Regions from separate parts of the Massilia puerhi genome, predicted to be linked through region 1. Evidence: predicted binding sites of a transcription regulator. Region 1 holds the regulator's gene; the other holds the start of a gene.
What was found. Region 1 encodes sigma-54, which starts transcription at its own class of promoters, with help from an activator protein. Its sites were predicted from a motif close to TGGCANGNAANCTGCTTT; they were not measured.
Positions count from the first base shown of each region.

Region 2: the regulator sigma-54 is predicted to act here: its motif matches at 2,657-2,674, upstream of GNT67_RS01865 (TldD/PmbA family protein).

Region 1 covers NZ_WOFW01000001.1:280,051-284,261, reverse strand. Annotated here, with positions in the region: gene lptA (lipopolysaccharide transport periplasmic protein LptA) at 1-485, shown strand, start outside; gene lptB (LPS export ABC transporter ATP-binding protein) at 497-1,249, shown strand; gene GNT67_RS01215 (RNA polymerase factor sigma-54) at 1,264-2,751, shown strand; gene hpf (ribosome hibernation-promoting factor, HPF/YfiA family) at 2,827-3,189, shown strand; gene GNT67_RS01205 (enoyl-CoA hydratase/isomerase family protein) at 3,311-4,211, shown strand, end outside.
Region 2 covers NZ_WOFW01000001.1:417,128-421,338, forward strand. Annotated here, with positions in the region: gene GNT67_RS01860 (TldD/PmbA family protein) at 1-869, opposite strand, end outside; gene GNT67_RS01865 (TldD/PmbA family protein) at 879-2,513, opposite strand; gene GNT67_RS01870 (class I SAM-dependent methyltransferase) at 2,900-3,685, shown strand; gene GNT67_RS01875 (S1C family serine protease) at 3,807-4,211, shown strand, end outside.

The sequences.
Region 1 (4,211 bases):
CCGATTCGCTCAAGCCCGCGCAGGTCGAATACGATTCCGCCGACCTCGATGGGGTCAACGGCGTGCGCACCCTCACCGGTAACGTGATCCTCACCCGCGGTACGCTGTTGCTCAAGGCCGACCGCGCCGTGGTCCGGGAAACGCCCGAAGGCTACATGACCGTGACGCTCACCGCCAACAACGGCAAGCTCACCACGTTCCGCCAGAAGCGCGACGGTGGCCCCAACCTGTGGGTCGAAGGCCAGGCCGAGCGCATCGAGTACGACGAGCGCGCCGAGCTGGTGCGCCTGTATTCGAACGCCCTCATCAAGGAACTGGAAAACGACCGCCTGAGCAACCAGGTCACCGGCCCGTTCATCTCGTATGACAGCCGCAAGGAAGTGGCCACCGTGCGCAACGACGTCAGCGGCCAGACCAAGGCCGGCGGCGGGCGCGGCACCCTGATCCTGTCGCCCAAGCGCACTCCGGCCGGAGGAGCCCAATGACGGCAGTCCCGATGGAACTGGGCGATTGCAGCACCCTGGTGGTCAAGGGTCTGCAGAAAAGCTATGGCAAGCGGCTGGTGGTGCGCGACGTCTCGCTGCAGGTCGAATGCGGTGAAGTGGTCGGCCTCCTGGGCCCCAACGGCGCCGGCAAGACCACCTCGTTCTACATGATCGTCGGCCTGGTGCCGTCCGATGCCGGCTCGATCGACATCAACGGCACCGACATCACCAGCCTGCCGATCCACCGCCGCGCGGTGCTGGGCCTGTCGTACCTGCCGCAAGAGGCGTCGGTGTTTCGCAAGCTGACGGTCGAAGAGAACATCCGCGCCGTGCTCGAGCTGCAGAAGGATAACGGCAAGCCGCTGTCCCGGGACCAGATCAACGAGCGCCTCGACACCCTGCTGGCCGACCTGCAGATCGAGAAGCTGCGCGAGAACCCGGCGCTGTCGCTGTCGGGCGGCGAACGGCGCCGGGTCGAGATCGCGCGCGCGCTGGCCACCAATCCGCGCTTCGTGCTGCTCGACGAACCGTTCGCCGGCGTCGATCCGATCGCCGTGATCGAGATCCAGCGCATCGTGCGCTTCCTCAAGGAGCGCAAGATCGGGGTCCTGATCACCGATCACAACGTGCGCGAAACGCTCGGCATCTGCGACCGCGCCTACATCATCAACCAGGGCGCGGTGCTGGCCTCCGGCCGGCCCGACGACATCATCGCCGACGAGTCGGTGCGCCGCGTCTACCTCGGCGAACACTTCCGCATGTAAGTGATCGAGGCCCGATGAAACAGTCACTGCAACTTCGCACCTCGCAGCACCTGGCGCTCACGCCGCAACTGCAGCAATCGATCCGCCTGCTGCAGTTGTCGACGCTCGAACTGCACCAGGAAATCGAGCAGATACTGGGCGATAACCCCTTGCTGGAACGGCTCGACGATCCGCTCGACCGCTCGGTGCGCCTGCTGGCCGATGGCGCCATCAACAACGCGCCACCCAGCGCCGAGGCGCCGCCCGCGCCCGGCCCGCAGGCCGAGGGTGACGCCGCGCCGGCGCCGACGGCGGAGGGCGAGGCCTTCGAGGGCGGCGCCGACGGCGAGCGCGGCGATGCCGACTGGAGCGAAGGCGGCGGTTCGGGATCGTCCGGCGGCGGCGGCGAGGACGAAGACGGCCGTCCGCAGCTCGAGGCCTGCGCCATCACCCTGCGCGAACACCTGATGGAGCAGGTGCGCGAAGCGACGCTGTCGGCGCGCGACCGCGCCCTGGCCGAGCTGGTGATCGATGCGATCGACGACAACGGCTACCTGGAGGAGCCGCTCGACGAGATCCACGCCCGCATGCCCGAAGAACTCGAGATCGAGATCGAAGAACTGCGCTGCGCGCTGGCGCTGGTCCAGAGCATGGATCCGGTGGGCGTCGGCGCGCGCAGCGCGGCCGAGTGCCTGGCGCTGCAGATCCGGCGCATGCCGGGCGTGGCCATGGTGACGCGGCGCATGGCCCTGACCATCGTCGAAGGCTACCTGGGCTGGTTCGCGCAGCGCGAATACAGCAAGCTGAAAAAGGCGCTCGACTGCGACGACGAAGACCTGCGCGAGGTGCAGGCCGTGGTCCGCCAGTGCAATCCGCATCCCGGCGCGGCCTTTGCCGCCAACGTCTCGGACTACGTGGTGCCGGACGTGATCGTGCGCCCCGCGAAGAGCGGATGGGCTGTCACATTGAACCCGGACGTGATGCCGCGCCTGCGCGTCAACAGCCTGTACGCCAGCCTGCTCAAGCAGGGCAAGAGCGAGGCGCAAATGGGCGCGCAGCTGCAGGAAGCCAAGTGGCTCATCAAGAATATGCGCCAGCGTTTCGACACCATCCTGCGTGTGGCGGAAGCGATTGTCGAGCGCCAGCGCAACTTTTTCTCCCATGGCGCGGTTGCCATGCGTCCCCTTGTTTTACGTGAGATTGCTGATACACTAGGCCTACACGAGAGCACCATTTCTCGTGTCACAACGCAGAAATACATGCTGACCCCGCACGGCATGTTCGAGTTGAAGTATTTCTTCGGCAGCCACGTTGCCACCGAGGCGGGAGGCGAAGCATCCTCGACGGCAATCCGTGCGCTCATTGCACAATTGACAGGAGCAGAAGACCCTAGGAACCCTTTATCCGACAGCAAGATCGCGGAGATGCTCGGGGAACAAGGTATGGTCATTGCGCGCCGCACGGTTGCAAAATACCGGGAAGCCCTCAAGATACCCCCTGTAAGCCTTCGCAAGTCCTTGTAACTGCGCCGTCCATCCGAACCGTGCCTTGTCGCGTTCTGGTGGTCCACACGGTGCAATATTTTCAAAGGAGTGTGTATGAACCTCACAATCAGTGGCCATCATCTCGAAGTAACCCCCGCCATCCGTGAATATGTTCAGAATAAGCTCGAACGCATTATTCGCCACTTTGACCAGGTAATTGACACCCATGTGTTCCTGGCCGTTGACAACCTCACTGAAAAAGAAAAAAGGCAGAAAGCAGAAATCAACGTCCAGGTGTCGGGCAAGACCCTGCACGTGGCGAGCGTCGCGCAAGACCTGTATGCCGCGATCGATACGCTGATGGACAAGCTGGACCGTCAAATTCTCAAACACAAGCAAATGCTGAAGGACCATAGCCGCACGTCGATTAAACGCATGCCGGAACACGGCGGCGAAGAAGACGCTGCTGTCGCCTGATCAGGCGCAGGGCACACTAGCTGAGGGCGTCTGAGGGGACGCCCTTTTTGCATCCAGCCTCCCGGTGTTGCGCGTGGCGTCGGTTCGGTAAAATGCTTGTCTCTCCATTACGGACCATGCCATGACCGACCACGTCCTGACCCGCATCGCCAACCGCACCGGCATCATCACCCTGGACCGCCCGAAGGCGCTCAATTCGCTGTCGCTCGAGATGGTGCGGGCGCTGACCGCCATCCTGCGCGACTGGCAAGCCGATGCCGCGCTCGACGCGGTCGTCATCGCCAGCAGCAGCGAGAAAGCCTTGTGCGCCGGCGGCGATATCCGCTTCTTCCATGAGGTGGGGCATGCGACGCCGATGGGCGGCAGCGCGCTGCTCGAGGATTTCTTCACCGAAGAATACGCGCTGAACCACCTGATCCATTTCTATCCCAAGCCGTATATCGCCATCATGGATGGCGTGGTGATGGGCGGCGGCATGGGCATCGCCCAGGGCGGCCCGGCGTGCGGGCTGCGCATCGTGACCGAGCGCACGAAAATGGCGATGCCCGAAGTGAATATCGGCCTGTTCCCGGATGTCGGCGGCAGCCATTTCCTGTCGCATGCGCCGGGCCGTCTTGGCCACTACCTGGGCCTGACCGGCTTGACGATCGGCGCCGCCGACGCGCTGTATATCGGCCTGGCCGACGTGTTCGTGCCAGGCGCCGAACTGGCCGCCCTGCAGGCGCTGATCGCAGCCACGCCCGGCGCCGACCTGCCGGCGGCGATCCGCGCCTTCGCGGCCCCCTTCGCGCAAGCGGCGGGCGAGAGTCGATTGCAGGCGCAGCGTGCGCTGGTCGATACGCACTTCGACGCCGGGTCGGTGGCCGCGATCATGGACTCGCTCGAAGCCGACCCGACGCCGTTCGCCCAGAAAGCCTTGGCGGCGATGCGCCAGCGCTCGCCCCTGATGATGTGCGTCACGCACGAGTTGCTGGCGCGTGGCGCGGTGCTCGGCGTGGCCGACTGCCTGCGCATGGAGCGTT
Region 2 (4,211 bases), 140 kb from region 1:
GGCAGCACGGCGACATCCTTGTCCCACGGATCGGACCAGATATTGACCTGGCTGTCGAACAGCTTGTCGCCCAGGCGGTTCTTGCCGCCGGCCTTCGACAGGAAGCTGCGGCCTTCGTCGGCGCGGCGCGCGTCAAAACCGCCGAGCATGAACGACAGCAGGTCCGATGTCGCCGCCGGCTCCATGATGACGGTGTAGCGGCCCGGCTCGAGGGCCTTGGCGTCGACCGAGCGCAGTGCTTTTTCGATCGCGATCTCGGCCGCTTCGCGCGGGTCGAACTTTGACACATCGCGCGCCGAACGCTTGACCCAGCCCGAACCGCGGCCGTCTTCGGTGCGCACGGTCAGGGTGAAGTCGAGCGAGGTCGATGCCTGGTGGCCGAACAGGCCATTCGAGTTGGCGACGGTCTCGAAGCTGGTGCGGTCGGTGAAGAAGCCGGCCGAGACCAGGCCGCGCTTGCGGCAGCCTTCGATCGCGTAGGCCGCGGCCTGGGCGCGGTATTCCGGATCGATGTCGGCGGTCTTTTGCACGAAGGTGTCGGACGCCTTGTACGCGGTCTTGGCGATCGCCGGGATGAATTCCGGATTGTCCGGCGCCAGCTTGGCCAGGTCTTCGGCGCGGCGCACGGCGCGCTCGATCGACTTGTCGTCGAACTCGTTGATGGTGGCCGTGCCCTGCTTCTTGCCGAAGGCGACCTGCACCTGCACGCGGGTGTCGTCGGCCAGGCCGGCGGTCGAGACGGCGTTGCGCGCGAAACGGATATTGCCGATGGTGCTGCCTTCGATATTGACGACGCACTCGTCGGCCTTGGTCAGCGACATCACGCGGTCGCTGATCTTCTTGGTTTGGTCCTGGGTCAGGATGCTCATGGTCGTCCCTTAGCCGATCTTGCGGGCGGTGTTGATCACGTTGATGCCGTTGAAGCGCGCGGTCGACGAGCCGTGCGAGACGATGCTGATCTGCGGCGGCTGTCCCTTGCCGTCGAAGAAGGAGCCGCCCATGCGCCAGTCGCGCTCGTCGCATATGGCGCTGCAGCCGCCCCAGAATTCCTGGGTGTTCGACTGGTAGGCCACGTCTTCGAGCATCTGGCCGATCTTGCCGTCCTTGATCTCGAAGAACAGCTGGCCGCCGAACTGCGAGTTGTAGCGCTGCTGGTCGATCGAAAACGAACCGTCGCCGACGATATAGATGCCCTTCTTGATGCCCTTGACCATCTCGTCCGGCGTCAGGCGCGCCTTGCCCGGCGCGAGCGACACGTTCGGCATGCGCTGGAATTGCACGGTGTTCCAGCCGTCGGCGTACGAGCAGCCGTGCGACTCTTTCTCGCCGATGATGTGGGCCTGGTCGCGCGTGGCCTGGAAGTTGACCAGGATGCCGTCCTTGATGATGTCCCAGCGCTTGGACTTGACGCCTTCGTCGTCGTAGCCGATCGCGCCGAGCGAACCCGGGGTGGTCTTGTCGGCGTAGATGTTGACGATCGGGGCGCCGTACTTGAACGTCTTCGATTGCAGCTTGTCGAGCGTGGCGAAGCTGGTGCCGGCGTAGTTGGCCTCGTAGCCCAGCACGCGATCCAGTTCGGTCGGGTGGCCGACGTTCTCGTGGATGGTCAGCCACAGGTGTTCGGGCGAGAGCATCAGGTCGTACTTGCCCGGCTGGACCGACTTGGCGGTCAGCTTGCGCTTGGCGTCGCGGCCTGCGGCGCGCGCGTCTTCCACGATGTCGTAGCTGTCGGTGTACAGGGTGGCGACGCCGCCGGCGGCCTTGATCTTGTGCTCGGGGCGGGCGTCGAAGTATTCATAACCCTTGCCGACCGGGGAACTCAAGCCGTCGCGCGAGCGGAACTTGCCGGTGGCCTTGTCGACCGCGGTGGCCGACAGCGGCGCCCACAGGCGATGCACGTCCTGGTCGATGTACGAGCCATCGGTCGAGGCGAAGTATTTTTGCTGGTTCACCTGGAACAGCATCGAGCGCATGAAGTTGGCGCCGCCTTCCATGCCGGCCTTGTTGGCGGCGATCAGCATGTCGGTCTTCTCGGCGATCGGCACCGTGCGCCAGTCCTTGGTGTACGGCGTGCTCCACGATACGTCACCGACGCCCTTGACTGGTGCGAGCTGCACCGGTTCGGTCTGCAGCTTGGCGTTGGCTTTCGCGATCGCCACCGCCTGGCGCGCCGCGTTGGCGATGCCGTCGTTCGACATGTCCGAGGTGGCGGCAAAGCCGTAGGCGCCGTTCACGATCACGCGCACGCCGACGCCGGCCGACTCGGTATTGGCCACGTTCTCGACGTTCAGGTCGCGCGTGGTGATGAACTGGTTGAGGTAGCGACCGAGGCGCACGTCGGCGTAGCTGGCGCCGGCCTTGGTGGCGGCGTTGAGCGCGACGTCGGCCAGGGCCTTCTTGGCGGCGACGGGCATCGTGCTGGCCAGTTCCTCGGCAGCGATCGCGCGTCCGAAAGGCAGCAGCATCGATGCGGCGGCCAGGCTGCTGAGATTGAGAAAGGTACGGCGTTCCATGTGTTCTCCTGAAGGACCTACTCCGGGCAGCGGTTCCGCAAACAGCTCGGCGCCGCTCTTGTATGTACATCGCTTTTGTTGTGATTTCGCCTGTGTGACACGCGGCAAACCTCTCAACCATAGCAGTAACAGAACGTTTTGAATAGGCAATCTTTGTGCCACCTCAATGCACTAATCGGTGCCTGTGTTTGGCACTGTCCGACGGGTGTCCGCAAGATGTCCGGGTGTCCGCCGCGGACGCCCGGCGGACAGTCAATACAGGAGAAACGCGGCGCGCATATGCATATGCGAGGAACGCTTGACTGTCCGCCTTGCCTGTTCGATCATCTGCGCGATGGCGGCGGCGCCCTGGCCTGCCGTCCCACCTACCCTGGAGACTGAGCACGATGAAACGACTGATCCTGGCCGCGATGCTGGCCACCGGCATCGCCGGCGCCGCCCACGCCGACGACGCCCTCAAATCGGCCATCGCCGGCGAACACCGCGCCGCCGCCAACAAGGCGCGCGACACCTACCGCCACCCTTACGAAACCCTGACCTTCTTCGGCATCAAGCCGGGCATGAAGGTGATCGAGCTGTCGCCGGGCGGCGGCTGGTACACCGAGATCCTGGCGCCCTACCTGCGCGAGCAGGGCAAGCTGTATGGCGCCGTGCCCGACGCCGAGAGCCGCGGCGGCAAGGCCTTCCGCGAGCGCCTGGCGGCCAACGGCGCCGTGTACGACAAGGTGACCCCGGTCCTGTTCGCGCCGCCGACCAGCTTCGAGCTGGGCGCCCCGAACAGCGTCGACATGGTGGTCACTTTCCGCAACCTGCACAACTGGCTCGGCAACGGCGACGACGCCGTGCTGGCCGTGCTCAAGGAAGCGCACAAGGTCTTGAAGCCGGGCGGCGTGCTGGGCGTGGTCGAGCACCGCCTGCCGGCCAAAATGCAGCAGGACGCCAAGGCCTCGAGCGGCTACATGCATGAGGCATACGTGATCCGCATGGCCGAACGCGCCGGCTTCAAGCTGGCCGCCAAGTCGGAAATCAACGCCAATCCGAAGGACACCGCCGATCATGAAAAAGGCGTGTGGACGTTGCCGCCGGTGCTGGCCAACAAGGACAAGGACCGCGAAAAGTACCTGGCGATCGGCGAGAGCGACCGCATGACCCTGAAGTTCGTCAAGCAGTAAGCATCGCTCCTGGTCACGCAGGAAGGCAATGCCAGCCTGCGTGACGATCCACGTATTTCCTTTTGCGGCGGGCGTGTATATTCTCTCGGTCAAACTCCGAACCATGCCGCCGAAGGAAACCATGAACAATCTGCCGCTATTGCGCCTGGCCGCACTTGCATTCGCCCTCTCGGGACCCGTCCACGCCCAGGACGCCGTGCCGCCCGAGGTCCAGGCAGTGCCGGCGACCGTCCCCACGCCCACACCCGCGCCGCCACCCGTGGTCGTCGCCGCGGCCAAGAGCGCCGTGCCGGCCCCGGTGCTGCCCGCGGTCGAGAACTCGGTGGTCAAGATCTTCGCCACCGTCCGCCGTCCCGAACCCTACAAACCCTGGACCAAGGCGGCTCCCAGCCCGGTTACCGGTTCCGGCGTCATCATCGAAGGCAAGCGCATCCTGACCAATGCCCACGTGGTCGGCTATGCCAGCCAGGTCGAGGTGCAGGCCAACCAGTCGGGCGACAAGGTCGCGGCCAAGGTGATCGCGCTC